3 regions of the Streptomonospora wellingtoniae genome follow, and region 1 is predicted to be linked to each of the others. Evidence: predicted binding sites of a transcription regulator. Region 1 holds the regulator's gene; each other region holds the start of a gene.
The links. The regulator LexA, encoded in region 1, represses DNA repair genes until DNA is damaged. The targets are predictions, from matches to a motif close to TCGAACANNTGTTCGA.
Positions count from the first base shown of each region.

Region 1 (6,617 bases):
CCCGCTCCGTAGCCTCCGAGATCGAGAAGGGCGACTACTGATGCGGGAACCGCGCCTGCGCGGCCGCGGCCGCGCAGGCGCCCCGCCGGGGGCAGGCCGTGGCAGCCGCCGTCAGATCCCGATCTCGGACTCTAGGAAGCCGCGCAGGGCCGGAGCCACATCGGGGGAGAAGCGGCGCCGGGAATCGAGCGCCTCCGCCCCGGGCGCGTCGCTGTACCTCCGGAACACGTGGTCGGCGTCGGGGATGTCGGCCCGCTCGCCGTCGGGCAGCCCGGTCATCAGGCGGTCGACGTCGCTGCGCGCGATCTGGGAGTCGGCGGTGCCCCACAGCACCAGCGTCCCGGTTCCGGCGGGCAGGTCGCGCGCCAGACGGGCGGGGTCCAGGGCGTCGATGCGGCGCAGGAAGCGCTGGTAGCGCGGATCGAAGAGGCCGCCGTAGCCGTGTGGGACGTCCGCCTCCTCCAGTTCGTCGCCGTCGCGGATCGCGGCGACGGCGGAGCGCATGTCGGAGAGGGTCTGGTCTGCCGCCGAGTAGTCCATGGAGCCGGCGGCCTCGGCCCGGCGAACCTGCTCGGTGATCTGCCGGTCGAGGGTGTCGAGATAGCGCCGGCCCGGCGGTGCGGCCAGGACGAGCGCCCGGGGCGGGTGCTGCTCGACGATCTCGTGGGCGCGCAGTGCGAACAGCGCCCCCTCGCTGTGGCCCAGGACGATGAGCCGCGAGGGGTCGACCTCGGGCCGCGACGCCAGGTGGGAGTAGGCGTCGGCGACTTCCTGGGCGAAGACGCCGAAGCCGACGGTGGCGTCGTCGTCGCGCGAGGCCATGCCGGTCTCGCCGCTGCCGAGCTTGTCGTAGCGCAGGGATGCGACGCCCATGTCGGCCAGCAGGCGGGCGAAGTTCTTGTTGGTGCCGGCGTCGGGTCGCCCCGGGTTGTCGCCGTCGCGGTCGGTGGGGCCGCTGCCCGAGACGATCAGCGCGGCGGGCAGGTCCTCGCCGCCGCCGGGCGGCAGGGCGAATGTGCCGTGCAGTGTGTCGGGGCCGCTGCGGAAGGTGACGTCGCTCTGCCGCGGACGGGCGCCGGGCGGCTCGACGGTTCCGGAGTCGTCCGTTCCGGGGCTGCAACCGGTGGCCAGAAAGGCTGCCAGGAGCGCGGAGACGGCGGCGGCGCGCAGGGGGGAGCGGACGGGCATGGTCCTACCGTAGTGCCGCGTCCGCGAATGCGGGGTGCGGCGGGGATCGGCGGCCCGCGGTGCGGACGCTCCGCCGCCGTGGGGGCCGTCTTCGGGGCCGCGGGGGCCGAGGCGGGGAGGATTCGGCCTTTGGTCCCTGGCGCGGTGCGGTCTTCGCGGCGTACTGCGCGCTGACGGTGGCGGCTCGGACGCCGGTACCGGGGGTTTCGGCGGGGGATCGCGGATAACCGTTGGGTTCCGAAAAGGCGACGGGTCCGTGATCTACAGCGAAGATCACGGACCCGTACCAAAGCGAGGCGAACTCGTTATTCCGCCGCTGCGGCGTCTCACACGCGCCGGAGCACGGCCACCACCTTGCCCAGGATGGTGGCGTCGTCGCCGAGGATGGGCTCGTACTCGTCGTTGCGGGGCATCAGCCACACGTGGTCGGAGTCGCGCTTGAACGCCTTGACCGTGGCCTCGTCGTCGAGCATCGCCGCGACGATGTCGCCGTTGTTGGCCTCGGGCTGCTGGCGGACGACGACCAGGTCACCGTCGGTGATGGCCGCATCGACCATCGAGTCGCCGACGACGGTGAGCATGAACAGCCGACCCTCGCCCACGAGCTGCTTGGGCAGTGTGAGGACGTCCTCGATGGCCTCCTCGGCGAGGATCGGGCCGCCCGCCGCGATGCGCCCGACCACCGGCACCGCGGTCGCGCGGGACTCGTCGGCCGCGGGGGTCTCCTCCAGTTGGTCCCAAGAGCGCACCGGCGGTTGGCCCGGAATGCGGATTTCGACCGCTCGTGGGCGGTTCTGGTCGCGGTGGAGGTAGCCCTTGCGTTGCAAGACCTTCAGTTGGTGCGCCACACTGGACGGGCTCGATAGCCCCACCGCGTCGCCGATCTCCCGGATGGACGGTGGATATCCGCGCTGCCGCACATAGCGGTGGATGCAGTTCAGCACGCTCTGCTGGCGTGCGGTGAGCTGCGGCGCCCCCTCGGCGCTGTCAGCGGAGTCCTGAGGATCGGCGGGTGGAGCGGCAGTGGACCGGAGCGCGGTGACGGACCCCCCGCCCGCGTGAGGTTCCTGGGTTCCGTGGTTCTCCTCCGGCACGGCCGGCCTCCTCGGCGGTCGGTTGTTCTGGTTGCGGCTATCGGCGGGCGTCAGGCGGATCCCCCGACTTGCGGGACCAGCCGGTCGATCAGTGTTCGGCAGCGGTAGCGCGTGCTCAGCCACCGATAGTGGCGTCGCCGATACCGCAGCGAAACATGTCCAACGTTACTGCGTGCACACGGCAATATCAAACAAACGTTCGAGATGGTGCTGAAAAATTTACTCGAATGCGGTAGTAATCGAACGTTAGTTCTAATGAACTGGCGTACGAAGGTGAGGACTGTGCGGCCATGACTTTGTCAGCGTCTCAATCCGCCACTGCGTTCGAATCCCCCTTGACCTGGCCAGATACTCCACAACCCGATGACGGCGGGCCCGCCGCCCGGCTGCCGCGGCGCGCGCAGCTGTCCGTGGTCCCTCCGCAGGCGCCGCCGGCGGAGGAGGAGGACGGACGCGACGGCCCCCCGGTTGCCGACCCGTGCCCGGGCGCGCACGACGGTGCGCTGTTCGACTGGGCGCGGCAGCTGCCCGAGTGGAGCGCCGACGCCGCTCCGCCGCGGGCGGCCCGGCCCCCGCGGCAGGCGGCACCGCTGTCGGCCCCGTCTTCGCGCCCGGCCGCGGTCCCGCCTTCGCTCCCGGCCGCCGTCCCGGCTCCGCGACCGGCTCCGGTACTCAGTGCCGCCGCCGAACTGTGGAAGGAGCGCCTGACGCACCGAGGGCGCGTCGTGGTGGGCGCGGCCGTCTCGGTACTGGCGACCGCCCTGCTGGCCGGCCTGCTGCTGGACGTTGGGACCGCCGGCGCCTCCGCCGTCGGTTCGGCGCCTGCGGAGTCCGCCCTACGGGAGGGGGAGCCGTCCACCGTGGTCGTCCGCGACGGTGACACCCTGTGGTCGATCGCCGAGCGCGTGCGTCCCGGAGACGACCCGCGCAGCACCGTTCACGAGATCGTGCGGGTGAACGGCCTCAGCGAGTCCGAGATCGAGCCCGGCCAGGAACTCGTGATGCCCGAGTCGTAGTCCGCGGGCGGCTGCCGCGTCGGCGCATCCCGGTGGCTTTGCAGCCGTCGACCCTGGAAAAAGCTTCTCATCACGATGGCTGCAGGCTCGACCAGGTGGAGGGGCGGTGGCCCCGGCGGTGGCGGTGGCGGTGGCGCCACTACAGCTCGTCGAGGAGCCAGGACGCGGGCGGGTCGGGCACCACGCGCACCGCGTCGGGCCGCGGTTCCCCGGGGCCGGGCACCGTGGTGCCGGGAAGAGCGACGGCCGCCGCACCCCAGGCTACGGCGCGGCGCAGGCGGTGGTCGGGCGGGCCGTCGGCCGAGAGGTAGCCGGCCAGGGCGCAGTCGCCGGCGCCCACTGTGCTGCGCGGCACGACAGGCGGACCCTGACCCCACCAGATGCCGTCGGCGTCGGCGAGCAGCGCGCCGTGCGGACCCAGCGTGACCAGGACCGCGTGATTGCCGCGCGCCACCGCCTCCCGCGCCGCGCGGACGACGTCGCCCACGCTCTCCAATGCGCGGCCCGCGAGCGCGCCCAGCTCCTCGCGGTTGGGCTTGAGCAGTGTGCTGCCGCCCGCCGCGACAGCGGTCGCCAGCGGTTCGCCCGAGGTGTCCAGCGCGACCGGCACTCCGTAGGAGCCGGCCAGCTTGGCTAGGCGCGCGTAGAGGTCGACCGGCGCACCGACGGGCAGGCTGCCGCTGGCCACGAGCCACTCCGGGCCGCGCGCCAATTCGGCCTCGACCGCTGCCAAGAGGCCGTCGACCTCCCCCGGCGCCAGTTCGGGGCCGGAGCTGTTGAGTTTGGTCGTGGTGCCGTCGCCTTCGGCCAGGGTGAAGTTCTTGCGCGTGGTGCCGGCGATCGGTACCGCGACGTGCTGCAGGCCGCTCAGCAGTGAGGTGAGCTCCGCCCCCGTCGCGCCGCCGACCGGCAGCACGGCGGTGGTCGCACGCCCCATCGCGCGCAGCGCGCGGGAGACGTTGACCCCCTTGCCGCCCGCCTCGGTGGTCGGCGACCTGATGCGCAGGATGTCGCCCAGGAGCAGTTCGGGAACTTCCAGCGTGTGGTCGACGCTGGGATTGGGCGTACAGGTCAGGATCATGCGGGCCTGCTCCGTGCTTCGACGGCGGTGGTGGTCGGTGGCCTTCGCGGCGGCGAACCGCGGTCGGTGCCCGATGGCGATCAAGCTGTGCCGCGGAATCCGCAGCGACCGCGCAGGGGACGGGAGGGCCGGAGATCGGTCGGCAACGCGGTGGCTCCGGGGCGCTGCGCCCGGCGCGATGTGTGTATGGACCCGATTCAGTCGATCCGTTTGGTTGTCGCCCTCTTTGATTATGTCCGTTTGAACGCGCCAGTCAACCGATTTCGCTCAAATGAGCAGTCGTCCGCGGGCTGCGGCGCCGTCCGGAAGCGGTCACACCGCATTCGGTGGATCGGCTGCCCCGCAGTCCCCGACCAGGTGCAGCCGAAGCCGCGGCGGCCCCCCGTGGCCGCCGCGGCTTCGGCCGTGCGCGATGCCCCCCTCAGGCTGCCGGGATGTCCTCGGGAAGCAGGGTGTTGAAGTCCTCGCGGCCGGCATTCTCAGCGTGCACCAGGCGGCCCGCCTGGCGGGTGACCATGCGCTCCAGGACCTGGCGCGCGTAGCGTCCGTTGCCGAACGAGGCGTCGCGCGGCACCTGGGAGAAGTGCTCGCGCAGCGCCCCCAGCGTCGGTTCGGGGCACACATAGCCCGACCCTTGCGCGATGTGCTCGACGATGGTCACCAGCTCGTCGTCGCTGTAGGAGGCGAATTCCACCCGGTGGTTGAACCGCGACGCGAGCCCGGGGTTGGAGTCGAGGAATCGCTGCATCTCCCGGGTGTAGCCCGCCACGATGACCACCACCTCGTCGCGGTGGTCCTCCATGAGCTTGACCAGCGTGTCGATGGCCTCCTGGCCGAAGTCGTGGCCCGACCCCCTGGGCGCCAGCGTGTAGGCCTCGTCGATGAAGAGCACGCCGCCGCGGGCCCGCTCGAACACCTCCTGCGTCATTTGCGCCGTGTGCCCGATGTAGCGTCCGACCAGGTCGGAGCGGGCGGTCTCGACGACGTGCCCGCCGGGCAGCACGCCGAGCGTGTGCAGCAGCCGCCCGTACAGCCGCGCGATGGTCGTCTTGCCCGTGCCGGGCGGCCCGGCGAAGACCAGGTGGTGGCTCATCGGCGCCACCGGCAACCCCATCGCGGCCCGCCGCTGGGCCATCACCACCAGGTTGGCCAGGTCGTTGACCGTGTCCTTGACCTCCGAGAGCCCGATCATTCCGTCCAATTCGGCCCGCAGGCTCTCCAGGTCGTCGGCGGAGGCGCCCGCCGAGGCGCTTTCCAGCACCTCCGGGCCCAGGTCGTCGGGCATCAGCCGGTTCAGCTCGGCGGGGTTGTCCGGCGGCTCCCCACCCAACCGGAAGGCCTGCCGGTCGATCATCTGCTCGAAGAGCTTGCGCGCGTCGCGGCCGTTGCCGAACGCGGGGCCCTTGGGCACCTGCTCGAAGTACTCGGCCAGCGCCTTCTCCGTGCTTTCGTCCATCACGTAGTGGTTGGCGTCGCACATGTTCCGCGTGATCTGTACCAGCTCGTCCACCGCGTAGTTGGGGAACTCGACGGTCTTGCTGAACCGCGACGCGAGGCCGGGGTTGGCCGAGAGGAACCGCTGCATGTTGTCGGTGTAGCCCGCGACGATGACGACCGCATCGTCGCGGTGGTCCTCCATCAGCTTGACCAGGGTGTCCACGGCCTCGCGGCCGAAGTCCGGACCGCTGCCGCCCTCACTGCCCTCGGAGAGCGTGTAGGCCTCGTCGACGAACAGCACGCCGCCCTTGGCGCGCTCGAACACCTCGGTGGTCTTGATCGCGGTCCCGCCGACGTACTGCGACACCAGATCGGCCCGAGCGACCTCCACCACGTGGCCGTAGCGCAGCACGTCCAGCTCGGCCAGGATCTGGCCGTACAGCCGCGCCACCGTCGTCTTGCCGGTACCGGGCGGACCGCCGAACACCAGATGTCGGCTCATGGTCGGCGTCGGCAGCCCCATCTCGGCGCGGCGCCGATTCATCTGGGTGCGCTTGATCAGCGTCTTGACCTCGTGCTTGACGCCGGCCAGCCCGACCAGTTCCTCCAGCTCGGCCAGCGGTCCGCTGACCGGCTCCTCGCCGTCGCCGGTGTCCGCCCCGAGCCCGCCAGTGTCGCCGGCCGACGCGGCAGGGGGGACGGGCATCGACGTGTCCGCGTCCGCGCCGTAGGCGTCGGGAGCGCCGTTGCCGTGGCTGAGCAGGTCCTCGGCGCGCACCCGGTTGGTCTGCACGGTCTGCC
Region 1 covers NZ_JAVREK010000028.1:46,643-53,259, reverse strand. The annotation lists gene RM446_RS21560 (hypothetical protein) at 1-41, shown strand, start outside; gene RM446_RS21555 (alpha/beta hydrolase family protein) at 112-1,188, opposite strand; gene lexA (transcriptional repressor LexA) at 1,515-2,132, opposite strand; gene RM446_RS21545 (LysM peptidoglycan-binding domain-containing protein) at 2,618-3,298, shown strand; gene RM446_RS21540 (1-phosphofructokinase family hexose kinase) at 3,438-4,379, opposite strand; gene RM446_RS21535 (right-handed parallel beta-helix repeat-containing protein) at 4,801-6,617, opposite strand, start outside.

Region 2 (6,617 bases), on a different contig from region 1:
TTCGCGCTCGCCGTCGCGCGCGGCGATGAAGGGGGTGATCATGTCGCTGTTGACCGGGCCCGGGCGGAACAGCGAGATGTCGGCGACGAGGTCGTCCATGCTGCCCGGGCGCAGCCGGCTGACCAGCTCGCGCTGGCCGGGCGACTCGATCTGGAAGCAGCCCAGGGTGGCCGAGGAGCGGATCATCGCATAGGTCGCGGGGTCGTCGTCGGGCAGCGCGTCGAGGTCGATGCGCCGGCCCCCGGTGCGCTCGACCTCCGAGAGCGCGTGCGTCATGGCCGACTGCATGCGCACCCCGATGACGTCGAGTTTGATCAGACCCATCTCCTCGACGTCGTCCTTGTCGTACTGGACCATGTCGTAGCCGATCCGGCTGGGCTCCAGCGGCGCCCGGTCGCCCAGGGAGGCGTCGGAGACGACGATCCCGCAGGGGTGCAGGGCGATGTGGCGGGGCAGCCCGTCCAGGCGCTCGGCCAGCCTGAACAGCGTCTCCACCGGGTAGTCGGCCAGGCCGCCGGAGCGCAGCTCGGGCAGGTCGGCGCAGGCCGCCCGGATCTGGCGGGCGCGGATGTGGGGGAACGCCTTGGCCAGCACGTCGATCTCGTGCGGCGGGATGCCCATCACCGAGCCCACGTCGCGGATGGCGCTGCGCGCGCGGTAGGTCTCCATCATCGACACGCAGGCGGCGTCGGGGTAGGCGTCCAGGATCACCTGGTAGGCGTCCAGCCGGCGGGCCGACTCCACGTCCAGGTCGATGTCGGGCAGGCCGGTGCGGCTGTCGGTGAGGAAGCGCTCCATCAGCAGCCCGTGTGCCAGGGGGTCCACGGCCGAGATGCCGATGAGGCGGTTGACCAGGCTTCCGGCGCCCGAGCCGCGGATGGAGCAGCGGATGCCCTCCTCGCGGATGCGGTGGGCGATGTCGGCGACGGTCAGGAAGTAGGCGGAGAACCCCTTGCGTTCGATGATCGCCAGTTCGTGGGCGAGTCGCGAGCGTGCGCGCCGGTCGCCCTCCAGCCCCAGCCGGGCCATCCCCTCCCGGCAGGTCAGCCACAACCGGTCGCGGGCGGCGGGGATGTCGGGCAGGTGGTGGCGGTCCATGCCCAGGTCGGCGCCGGGGTCCAGGCGGCAGGAGGCGGCCAGGGCGCGGGTGTGGGCCAGCAGCCGGCGCACGGCGGTGCGGTCGGGCCCGCAGATCCGCTCGGCGACCGCGGTCATCTCGGCGGTGCTCTTCAGGTAGGCCTGGGACCCGCCGGACTCGGACGGCGCCCCGCCGCCGGGCAGCCAGCGCCGCGCCTCGTCCAGGACGCGGGCGACCTCGGCGCCGGAGCGGCGGGGGTAGCGCACGGCGTTGCCCAGCACCGCCAGGGTGCGGGTCTCCTCGGCCAGCCGCAGCATCGCGGTCGCTCGGCGGCGCTGAGCGGGCCCGTAGTGGTCGACCAGCTCGACGGCGGTCTCGGCGGCCTCGCGCCAGGCCTGCAGGCACCGGCGGGCGCGCTCCATGCGGTGCTCGGCCGCCGCCAGGCCCACGTCGGACTCCGGGCCGGCGAGCACGACCAGCCCGTCGGAGTGCTCGGCCACCATCGCGTGGGATACGGCGGGCACACCGCGTGTTCCGGCGGCGTGTGCGGCGGTGACCAGCCGGCACAGGGAGGCCCAGCCGCGCCGGCCGCGGGCCAGCACGACCACCCGTCCGCCCTCGGGCGCGGCCACGGCCAGGTCGGCCCCCAGAACGGGGCTGATCCCGACCCGCTCGCAGGCGCGCACGTGCTTGACCGCGCCGTAGAGGCCGTCGCGGTCGGTCAGTGCGAGCATGTCCATGCCCAGTTCGGCCGCGCGCTCGGCCAGCTCGTGCGGCGGCGCGGTGCCGTGGCGCATCGAGGCCGAGGAGGCGGTGTGCAGGTGCGCGAAGGCGTCGGCCATCAGCGGCGGCCCTCCGGGCGCGCCGCGGTGGTGGCGAGTACTGCGGCCATGGCTCCCCCTGTCGGCTCGGCCGGAGCGGGGCAGTCGGCGCCGCGCCCGGGGAAGACAGGCCGAAATCGAACTCGTGTACGAACAATAGCGCACAGATGATCATGGATAAAACCATGAGCAGGCAAATCACGGCCGCGGTCCGTGCTGCGGGCGCCCCGGATGCGGCGTGGCGGCGGGGGTTCGGGTCTCCCGCGGCGCCACGATGGTGGCGCGCGCCACACCCGCCGTCCGCGCGGCGGAACCGGCGCCGCGCCCCGAACCCGGGAGAGCCAGCCCACCCTTACCCGAGACGGAGACGGCCGGCCATGTGGAGCGGAATCTGGAGCGACCTGGTGGTCATCGGCGTGCCGCCGGTGGAGAAGGTGATCCGCACGGTCGCGATCTACGCGGCGCTGGCGGTGCTGCTGCGCGTCCTGGGCAAGCGCGACACCGCCCAGATCAACACCATGGACCTGGCCGTGATGCTCCTGCTGGCCAACGTGGTGCAGAATGCCATCATCGGCCAGGACTACTCCCTGGTTGGCGGCGTGCTCGGCGCGGTCGTCCTGCTCGTGGTGGACGCCCTGGTGGTGCGCGCAGCCACGGCCCGCTCGTGGACCTGGAGTGTGCTCAACGGGACCCCCACGGTGCTGGCGCGCGACGGGCGCTACGTCGGCTCGGCCCTGCGGCGCTTGGCCGTGCGCCGCTCCGACGTCGACGTGCTGATCAAGCGGCAGGGGGCGCGCAGCGTCGCCGACACCACGAGCGTCGTCCTCGAACCCGGCGGCGCCGTGCTGGTGGAGATGCGCCCCGACCGGCGCCCGGCCACGAGCGCCGACGTCGCCGCCCTGCACGAGCGGCTGCGGCGGATCGAGGAGCTGCTGGAGCAGGGGCCCCCGCGGCAGTGAGCGGCCGCGCCCGGCGGTCCGGCCGCGGACGCGCCGGCGGGGCCGGGCGCGATACCGTGGCGACCATGGAGAACGCATCCGAGCGGCCGTCCACCTCGGTCGAGGACTACGTGAAGGTCATCTACGACCTGCAGGAGCGCGGTTCCGGCCCGGTGACGATATCGGCGATGGCCGAGCGGCTCTCGGTGTCCAACTCCTCGGTTTCGGGCATGCTGCGCAAACTCGGCGAGCTGGGGCTGGTGTCCCACCGCCGCTACGGCGACGTGCGCCTCACCGAGACCGGCGACAAGGCGGCCCTGGCCGTCCTGCGCCGCCACCGGCTGCTGGAGACCTACCTGGTCGAGGCGCTGGGCTACTCCTGGGACGAGGTCCACGACGAGGCCGAGATCCTCGAGCACGTCGTCTCCGACCGGTTCGTCGACCGCATCGCCGCCTACCTGGGCGACCCGGCCGTCGACCCGCACGGCGACCCCATCCCCACCCGCGAGGGAAGCGTGCCCGAGCGCGAGACCCAGTTGCTCTCGGCCGCGGACGAGGGCACCACCGGCGTCATCGTGCGGGTCAACGACTCCGATCCCGACCTGCTGCGCCATCTCGCCGAGCAGGACATCGGCATCGGCATGCGCGTCGAGCTGGTGGAGCGCCGGCCCTTCGGCGGGCCGCTGATCGTGCGCACCGGCGCCCCCGGCGAGCAGCGCGAGCAGGCACTGGGACTGGTCGCCGCCGAAGCGGTGTGGGTCGCGCCCGCGCACGAGCACGGCCACACCGGCGGCGGCTCCGGCGAGGGAGAGCGGGGCCCGTCGCGCCCGCGGTCCTGACGGCCGCCCCGCGCATCCCCCGGCCGCCGGCCTCACGCGGGCACGTGCGGCATCTGCGCCTCAGGGTAGCGCTCGCCCGCCGCGGCGCCGCGCGGCACCGCCTTCTCGATCTCCGCGGCCTCCTCGGCGGTCAGCCCGGACGCCGCCGCGCTCAGGGACTCGGCGAGGCGCTCGCGCCGGCGCGCGCCCACCAGCGGCACGATGTCGTCGCCGCGCGCGGCGACCCAGGCGATGGCCGCCTGGGCGGGGGTGAGGCCCTTGGCCTCGGCGGCGGAGCGCAGCGCCTCGACCAGCTCCAGGTTGTGCTGCACGTTCCCGTCGCGGAACCGCGGGCTGGCGGCGCGGAAGTCGCCGGGCCCCAGGTCGCGCCCGCTGCTCCAGTGGCCCGAGAGCAGTCCGCGGGAGAGGACGCCGTAGGCGGTCACGCTGACGCCCAGCTCGCGGGCGGTGGGCAGGATCTCGTCCTCGACGCCGCGCGACAGGAGCGAGTACTCGATTTGCAGGTCGGAGATGGGGTGGACGGCTGCGGCGCGCCGCAGCGTCTGCGCGCCGACCTCCGACAGCCCGATGTGGCGCACGTAGCCTGCCTCGACCATCTCGGCGATGGCCCCCACCGTCTCCTCCACCGGTACCGCGGGGTCGAGGCGGGCGGGGCGGTAGACGTCGATGTGGTCGGTGCCCAGGCGGCGCAGTGAGTAGGCGAGGAAGTTGCGCACCGCCTCGGGCCGGGCGTCGCTGCCCGACCAGGCGCCGTCAGGGCCGCGCAGGGCACCGAACTTCACGCTGATGACGGCGTTGCCGCGGTCGCGCTCCCGCAGCGCGTCCCTCAGCAGCATCTCGTTGTCGCCCATGCCGTAGAAGTCGCCGGTGTCGAGCAGGGTGACACCGGCGTCCAGCGCGTCGTGCACGGTGGCCACCGCCTCGTCGCGGTCGGCCGGGCCGTAGAGGTCGGACATGCCCATCATCCCCAGGCCCAGGGCCGAGACCTGCGGTCCGGTGCTGCCCAGTCGGCGCGTCTCCATGGTCGCCATGACGGTCCTAACGTCGATATCCGATATTGGCTAACGGTGATACGTTATCATCGATATCAAGGGCATGGTTGCACCGATCGCATGCCGGATCACCCGGATCACCGGGCGGCGCCGGTGCGCCGCGAATGCCGGCGGGGGCGGCGGGTAGTCGGCGGGTGAACGCCCGGTGCCCTGATCCGGTCCTGCGTGCAGCGCCGGAGTGTGCGGCCACCGGGGCGGCGACCGAGCGAAAGGAGACCCCGATGGCGGTTCTGCACGACATCGAAGGGCTGAAGCGCATCCTGTCCGGTCTGGACTTTCCCGTGGGCAAGGACCGGATCGTGGAGTACGCCCAGGAGCAGGGCGCCGACCGGTTCCTCCTCAGCGCCCTGCAGGCCATGCCGAGGGCGGACTTCAACGAGCCGAACGAGGTGCTGCGCGCCGTGCCCCAGGACGAGCTCGGCGGGCAGAAGCGCGACGAGTCCGACCGCGCTCAGCAGCGCAGGCACCACACCAAGCCCGGCGTTTCCGAGCGCGCCAAGGAGACCGGGCCGGTCAACCCCATCGAGGAGGAGTTGGGCGAGAACCGCGGCTCCTGACGCCGTGTGCCGCGCGCCGTGCGCCGCGCGCGGCGATGGGGCAGTCGCCGCAGACCGCGCCGGCGGCGGCCCGGTAGTACAGGCAGCAGGTGGTGCGGGTGAACGCCCCGGGGCCCGGCGCAGCGTGGGCGAAGCCGCCCAGCCCGCGCAACGGCGGCCGCCCCAGCAGGAGGCGGGCCAGCGCGTAGGCGTCGGCGGCGTGTTCGGGCCGGGCCTCCGCAAGCGTCGCTGCCGCTCCCGCCAGCGCCGAGGCCGCATTGCCGTAGAGCAGGCGCGGCGCCAGCCGCGCGTGTGCGCGCACCGCGTCGGCGAGGGGCGTCAGCACGGCGCCGACGACGTGTTCGGCCACCAGGTCGGCGGCCTCCTCGGCGCGCGGGCGGTCCCCGGCCGCGGCGGCGCCGGCGCCCTCGCCGAGCGCGAGGCGCAGCCGTCCGTCGGCCGCATACCAGCGCAGTGCCGCGGCCGGTGCGAGGACGCCGTGACACAGCACGGCGGCCACTTGGGGCGAGAGCAGCCGTGAGGCCAGCCCCTGGTAGGCAAGGGAAGCCGCGGTGCGCTGCTCGACCGCGGCGATCGGGCGCCCGATCGCCGCGGCCAGCCCGGCGCGCACGGCCGCCACCTCGCCCTCCAGCAGCCGGCCGCGCTCCCACAGCGCGGGCAGCGGGTGCCGCGCGCCCGCTGCCGCCGGACCGGTCTCGACGGCGAAGAAGGCGTTGACGGCGCCGGCGTCGGCCAGCGCCGCGCGCAGGGCGGGGTCGATGGTCAGTGCCTCCGGTCGAACACCGAGTCGCGGACCGGCGGCACCGGAGAGCGGCTCGGCCGCCGAGCGTCGTCGTCCTCGGCGGGTGAGAGCAGCAGTATCAGGGAGATGACCATCAGCAGCAAGCCCAGGCCCACGAACACCGGCAGGAAGAAGTCCATCATGGCGGCGCCCGAGGGCTCGGCGTCGAACGGGGTCTGGGGGAGCGCGGTGACGCTCATGCCGAACATCGCGGTGTAGTGCACGGCCGAGACGGCTGCCGCCATGACCAGCGAGCCCAGCAGCGTCGCCGCCGGCCCCTGTAGCCGCAGAGAGAACAGCAGGACCAGGGCGGAGGCGGCCAAGGCGACGACCGCGGCGGCGGCCGTGTAGAACGGGTCGTGGACCGCGTCGGCCTGCATCCGGATGGAGGCCATGCCGGTGTAGTGCATCGCCACCACGCCCAGACCCATGACCGCCCCGCCGCCCGGTATCGCGAGCCGGCCGGGGCGGACGGTGGTCCAGAACAGGGCGGCGGACACGGCGGCGACGGCGAGCAGCCCGCTGAGCACGGTCAGCACCACGTCGTAGCG
Region 2 covers NZ_JAVREK010000018.1:56,293-62,909, reverse strand. The annotation lists gene RM446_RS16785 (DNA polymerase III subunit alpha) at 1-1,920, opposite strand, end outside; gene RM446_RS16780 (DUF421 domain-containing protein) at 2,277-2,858, shown strand; gene RM446_RS16775 (metal-dependent transcriptional regulator) at 2,924-3,676, shown strand; gene RM446_RS16770 (aldo/keto reductase) at 3,709-4,707, opposite strand; gene RM446_RS16765 (DUF2795 domain-containing protein) at 4,950-5,285, shown strand; gene RM446_RS16760 ((2Fe-2S)-binding protein) at 5,242-5,904, opposite strand; gene RM446_RS16755 (MHYT domain-containing protein) at 6,048-6,617, opposite strand, start outside.
Region 2: the regulator LexA is predicted to act here: its motif matches at 2,037-2,052, upstream of RM446_RS16785 (DNA polymerase III subunit alpha).

Region 3 (6,617 bases), on a different contig from region 1:
GTGGGCGGAGACCCCTTCGAAGCGGTCTTCATCCGCGCGCCCTGGGTCGAGTCGGTCGGCGAGCGCGTGCGTGTCCTCGGCCAGATCGCCTACGGTGAGCGGGCCGGTAGGATCGTGGCGGTACGACAGGGCGGCCTGCTGGCTACCTCTTTCCATCCCGAACTCACCGGTGACCCGCGGATACACCGGCTCTTTGTCGACATGGTGAAAGGACAGGCATGAGCGGCCACTCCAAGTGGGCCACCACCAAGCACAAGAAAGCCGCCATCGACGCCAAGCGCGGCAAGCTCTTCGCCAAGCTGGTGAAGAACGTCGAGGTGGCGGCGCGCACGGGCGGCGGGGACCCGGAGGGCAACCCCACCCTGTTCGACGCCATCCAGAAGGCGAAGAAGAGCTCGGTCCCGCTCGACAACATCGAACGCGCCCGCAAGCGCGGCTCGGGCGAGGAGGCCGGCGGCGCCGAGTGGCAGACCGTCATGTACGAGGGATACGCCGCGGGCGGCGTCGCGCTGCTGGTCGAGTGCCTCACCGACAACCGCAACCGCGCGACCTCGGAGGTGCGCGTGGCGGTCACGCGCAACGGCGGGTCGATGGCCGACGCCGGTTCGGTTTCCTACCTCTTCAGCCGCAAGGGCGTCGTGCTGGTATCCAAGGAGGGCGTCAGCGAGGACGACGTGACCCTCGCCGTGGTCGAGGCCGGCGCCGACGACGTCAACGACCTGGGCGAGTCCTTCGAGATCGTCAGCGAGCCCAGCGAGCTCGTCAACGTGCGCACCGCCCTGCAGGAGGCCGGAATCGACTACGATTCGGCCGACACCTCCTTCCTGCCCAGCGTGGAGGTGCAGGTGGGCGAGGAGGACGCGAAGAAGGTCATGCGCGTCGTGGACGCCCTGGAGGACTCCGACGACGTGCAGAACGTCTTCACCAACGCCGACATCCCCGACGAGGTCATGGAGAAGATCGGCTAGCGCCCCGCTCGCCGCGCGCACCTTCGCCGCACGCCCCGCACCCGGAGACGGGATGCGGGGCGTGCGGCGTTTCGTTCCCGCCGGGCCCGCGGCGCTGCCGGCCGCGGGCCGCCCGCCGCCGGTCGCCCCGCGGCCGAGCGACGCGCACGATAAGGTGGCCATTCGCCGAAGCAGTCAGCACCGCCCCCGTGAGGAAGAGCTCCTGATGAATCCCCCCGGCGAGAACCCCTACGAGCCCGGCCGCCCCGACTACGGCGGCCAGTACGGGCAGCCCGGCCCGAACACCCCGGGCCACTCCGGCGCCGGCGGCTACCCGGGGCAGCAACCGGGGCAGCCGGACACGCCCGTGCCGCCCGGCGCCTCGGGGCCGCAGCCGGGCCCACAGCACCCGCCCCAGCAGCCCTACGGCGGCGCCGGGGGCCCCGCGCCCGCCGCCCCGCCTCCCGCGGGCGGCGGAGGCGGCTTCCTGGCGGCGCTGTTCGACCTCCGGTTCCGCAGCTTCGTCACCACCCGGATCATCACGGTCCTGTTCGTTCTCTGGCTGGTCCTGATCGCCGTCTTCACCCTCAGCGGTGTCGTCAACTCCTTTGGGCAGATGAGCATCGCCCCCGTGGCCGGGCTGCTCACGCTGCTGGGCTCCCTGGTCGGCGGCGCCGTGGCGGTGCTGCTCACCCGCGTGGGCCTGGAGGTGCTGATCGTGCTGTTCCGCATCAGCGACGACCTCGCCGCGATCCGCTCCCGCAACGGGATGTGAGCTCCGCACCCCCCGGACCGCCTCAGCTGCCCGGCCGTGTCCCCCGAGCGCGGCGGGGCCCGCGGGCGGTAGGCTCTGCGAACGGACGTTCGAGGCCCGGGCCGGAAGGGAGCCGCCGACCATGCGCGTGCTGGGGGTCGACCCCGGGCTGACCCGGTGCGGGGTGGGGATCGTCGACGGCTCCGTCGGCCGCTCGCTGACGCTGACCGCCGCCGGCGTGGTGCGCACCGACCCCGCTACCGACCTCGCCGAGCGGCTGCTGGGCGTGGAGCGCGGGATCGAGCGCTGGCTCGACGACCACGCCCCCGACGCCGTCGCCGTCGAGCGCGTCTTCGCCCAGCACAACGTCAGCACGGTCATGGGCACCGCACAGGCCAGCGCGGTCGCCATCACCTGCGCCGCGCGCCGCGGGCTGCCCGTCGCGCTGCACACGCCCAGCGAGGCCAAGGCCGCCATCACCGGAAGCGGTCGCGCCGACAAGGCGCAGGTCCAGGCCATGGTCGCGCGGCTGCTCGGCCTCGATGCCGCTCCCAAGCCCGCCGACGCCGCCGACGCGCTCGCGCTGGCCATCTGCCACATCTGGCGCGGCGGCGCCCAGGACCGCATCGCCCGAGCCCAGCAGGACTTCGCCCGCAAGGTGGAGCTCGCGCGCCGCTCCCGCCGCACTCCCGATCCCCAGGGAAGGTGACCTTCGCAGTGATCGCGTTCCTCAGCGGCCGGGTGGCCGCCCGCGCAGGCGGCACCGCCGTGATCGAGGTCGGGGGTGTCGGCATGACGGTGCACTGCACACCGGCGACCCTCGCCGGACTGCGGGTGGGCGAGAACGCCACCGTCGCCACCTCCCTGGTGGTGCGCGAGGACTCGCTGACCCTTTACGGCTTCGCCGACTACGACGAGCGCGACGTGTTCGAGCGCCTTCAGCAGGCCGGCGGTGTGGGGCCGCGGCTGGCGCTGGGCATCCTGGCGGTGCACACCCCCGATACGCTGCGCGCCGCCGTGGCCGCCGAGGACACCGCCGCCCTCACCCGCGTTCCGGGCATCGGACCCAAGGGCGCCCAGCGCATCGCCCTGGAGCTGCGCGACAAGCTCGGCCCGCCCCGGGCCGCCGATCCCGCCGTCGCCGAGCACGGCGCCCTTCCCTCCCCCGAAGCGCCGTGGCGGCCGCAGGTGGTCTCGGGCCTGGTCAACCTGGGATGGTCGGCCAAGGACGCCGAGGCCGCGGCCGACGCCGTCGCCTCCGAGGCGGCCGACACCCCCGATGTGGCCGTGCTGCTGCGCAGCGCCTTGCGCCGCCTGAGCCGCGCCTAGGAATGGCGAAACCATGAGCGACTACGAGCGGGACGCCGTCTCGGCCGACGCCGACTCCGACGAGCGCGCGCTCGAGGGCGCGCTGCGGCCGCGGCGCCTTGAGGACTTCGTCGGCCAGGAGCGCGTGCGGGAGCAGTTGACGCTTGTGCTGCGCGGCGCCCAGCGGCGCGGCCGCGCCCCCGACCACGTGCTGCTGTCGGGCGGCCCCGGCCTGGGCAAGACCACGTTGGCCATGATCATCGCCGCCGAGCTGGGCTCGCCGCTGCGCATCAGCTCCGGGCCGGCGATCGAGCGCTCCGGCGACCTCGCCGCCGTGCTGTCGACCCTGCACGAGGGCGAGGTGCTGTTCCTCGACGAGATCCACCGCATGGCGCGTCCGGCCGAGGAGATGCTCTATGTCGCCATGGAGGACTTCCGCGTCGACGTGATGGTGGGCAAGGGCCCGGGCGCCACCGCCATCCCCCTGGATGTGGCGCCCTTCACCCTGGTCGGCGCCACCACCCGCGCGGGCCTGCTGCCCGCGCCGCTGCGCGACCGCTTCGGCTTCACCGCGCACATGGACTTCTACGCCGCCGCCGACCTTGAGCGCATCCTGCACCGCTCGGCCGGCCTGCTGGGGGTCGAGGTCGACGGCGACGCCGCCGCCGAGATCGCCGGCCGTTCGCGCGGCACGCCCCGCATCGCAAACCGGCTGCTGCGGCGGGTGCGCGACTACGCCGAGGTGCACGGCGACGGCCGCCTCACCCGCGACACCGCGTGCGCGGCGCTCGCGCTGTTCGAGGTCGACGCGCACGGTCTGGACCGCCTCGACCGCGCGGTGCTGGAGGCGCTGTGCGGGAAGTTCCGCGGCGGGCCGGTGGGTCTGTCGACCCTCGCCGTCGCGGTGGGGGAGGAGCCCGAGACGGTCGAGGTCGTGGCCGAGCCGTTCCTGGTGCGCTCCGGCTTCGTCGCCCGCACCCCGCGCGGGCGCGTCGCCACCCCCGACGCCTGGAGCCACCTGGGCATCGCACCGCCCCCCGACGCCGCGTTCGGCGCCGCCGCCGCCGCGGACAGCGCGGCCGCCCCGCGTACCGCCGATGCGCCTAAGACAGGCGGCTCCTAGCCGGTCACCGGTCCCGCCGGGTCCCGGGCTCCGGACCCCGGCCGCCGACACCGCGGGCAGGGCCCGGGCGAAACCGCAGGGCCGGTAGGTAAACTGAGTCCCGGACCTTGCGAAACGGCAACGATGCCCACGGGCGTGCGGCCGATGGGAACACGCGCCGCCTGCGGAGCGTTGACCTGCGGCGGCGACAGCCGCGGACACGGCCCCGCCACCCGTTGTGGCGGCGCGGCCGCGAAGGTCGGAACAAACGATGGAAGGACACCCCGTGCTGGCTCAGACAATTTTGGCCGATGGCGCCCAGGGACAAGGCGGGCTCCTCGGGATGATCCTGCCGTTCGTGCTGATCGCACTGGTCTTCTGGCTGCTGATCCTGCGCCCGCAGCAGAAGCGCAAGCAGCAGGAGTCCAAGATGCAGGGCGAACTGCAGCCGGGTGTCGAGGTACTGACCAAGGCGGGCTTCTACGCCACCGTCGTGGAGGTGCGCGACAGCGAGATCGAGTTGGAGATCTCCCCCGGTACGCGGATCAGGATGCTCAAGGCCGGCGTGGGCGACGTGGTCCGTCCCAACGACGGCGTGAGCGACGACACCCCGGTCGAGGACCGGCCCGACTTTCCGGGCAACGACGACAAGAACGACGGCCCGAGGTAGCAGCCGGCGGCACCGAACGGGCCCCCGGGGGCGGGGCCCGCCGCCTTCGCGTGTCCGCGTCCGCCACGTGCCGCCCGACCGGTCGCCCTGCGGCAGGCCGCGCCGCCTTCCCGGCACCCGTGCCACCGACCTGATGAGGAGACTTCCCCTGTCATGCCCGCTGACCTGAGTTCCCTGATCAAGGCCGGTCTGCGCGACGTTCCCGACTTCCCCGAGGAAGGGGTGGTCTTCAAGGACATCACCCCTCTGCTGGCCGAGCCCGACTCGCTGCGGGCCGTCGTCGAGGGGATCGCCGCTCGCTACGCGCAGTCGGAAGTGGACGCGGTGCTCGGGCTGGAGGCCCGCGGCTTCATCCTCGCCGCGCCGATCGCCCTCGCGCTGGGCGCCGGCTTCGTCCCCGTGCGCAAAGCGGGGAAACTCCCGCGTGAGACCTACCGCGCGTCCTATGATCTGGAGTACGGCTCGGAGACGGTCGAGATGCACGCCGACGCCGTCAGTCCGGGCAGCCGCGTCCTGATCGTCGACGACGTACTCGCCACCGGCGGCACCGGACGGGCCGCGGTGGAACTCGTCGACAAGGCCGGTGGTACGGTCGTGGGATTCTCGGTCCTCGTGGAACTCGGTTTCCTCAAGGGCCGGCGGAGACTGACCGACGTGGAGCCGCACGCGCTGGCCGTGGTCTGAACGGGCCGGTGTCCGGCGAACCCTGCCCGGCCCCGCTTCCCCCGCAGCCCTGACGTGCGAAGACCGCTGCGGCCCAGCAGTAGACTCGCGGGCATAACGGAGCTGCGGCGACGCGTTGGTACAGGTGACACCTGACGTTTACGACGCAGACGTCGACCCGGCGGGCCGAGCGGCGGCAACACCGCCGCGCAGCGGTGGCCCTCCCGCACGACGGGCGGAGCGCACCCGGTCCCCGGGACTGGCCGCGGGAGGGATGTCCATGGCAGGCGATGCGGTATCGGCTGAGGCGGCCTCCGCGCTGCGCGGGGCCTCCCCGAGCGGACAGGAGCGCCCCGACGACCCGCGGGCACCCGCGCCTCCCACAGCGCAGGCCGCGGAGTCCGCCGCCCCCGGAGCCCGGCCCGACAGACACCCCGACACCGGCGCCGACGAGCAGGGCGCCGCACAGGCACCGTCCAGCCCGTCGTCCAGCGTGCGGGTACGCCGCAGACTCGCACGACTCGGTGCACAGCGGGGGGTATCAATGAACCCGGTCCTCGAACCACTCATCAAGACCGTCCGGGCGACCCACCCCAAGGTCGACGTCCGGCTCATCGAGCGTGCCTACGAGGTCGCGGCCTACCACCACCGCGACCAGAAGCGCAAGAGCGGCGATCCCTACATCACGCACCCCCTGGCCGTCGCCACCATCCTCGCCGAACTGGGCATGCAGGAGCCCACGCTGGCCGCCGCGCTGCTGCACGACACCGTCGAGGACACCACCTACACGCTCGGCCAGCTGCGCGACGACTTCGGCGACGAGATCGCGGAGCTGGTCGACGGCGTCACCAAGCTCGACAAGGTCAAGTACGGCGAGGCGACCCAAGCCGAGACCGTGCGCAAGATGGTCGTCGCCATGTCCCGCGACATCAAGGTGCTGGTCATCAAGCTGTGCGATCGCCTGCACAACATGCGCACCCTGCGCTACCTGTCCCAGCCCAAGCGCGAGAAGAAGGCCCGCGAGACCCTGGAGATCTTCGCGCCGCTGGCCCACCGGCTGGGCATGAACACGATCAAGTGGGAGCTGGAGGACCTGGCCTTTGCCACGCTCTACCCCAAGCGGTTCGACGAGATCGCCCGCCTGGTCTCCGAGCGGGCGCCGCGCCGCGACGT
Region 3 covers NZ_JAVREK010000014.1:40,439-47,055, reverse strand. The annotation lists gene pdxT (pyridoxal 5'-phosphate synthase glutaminase subunit PdxT) at 1-222, shown strand, start outside; gene RM446_RS14430 (YebC/PmpR family DNA-binding transcriptional regulator) at 219-968, shown strand; gene RM446_RS14425 (DUF4282 domain-containing protein) at 1,174-1,722, shown strand; gene ruvC (crossover junction endodeoxyribonuclease RuvC) at 1,844-2,410, shown strand; gene ruvA (Holliday junction branch migration protein RuvA) at 2,419-3,030, shown strand; gene ruvB (Holliday junction branch migration DNA helicase RuvB) at 3,044-4,132, shown strand; gene yajC (preprotein translocase subunit YajC) at 4,383-4,781, shown strand; gene RM446_RS14400 (adenine phosphoribosyltransferase) at 4,935-5,465, shown strand; gene RM446_RS14395 (RelA/SpoT family protein) at 5,989-6,617, shown strand, end outside.
Region 3: the regulator LexA is predicted to act here: its motif matches at 1,800-1,815, upstream of ruvC (crossover junction endodeoxyribonuclease RuvC).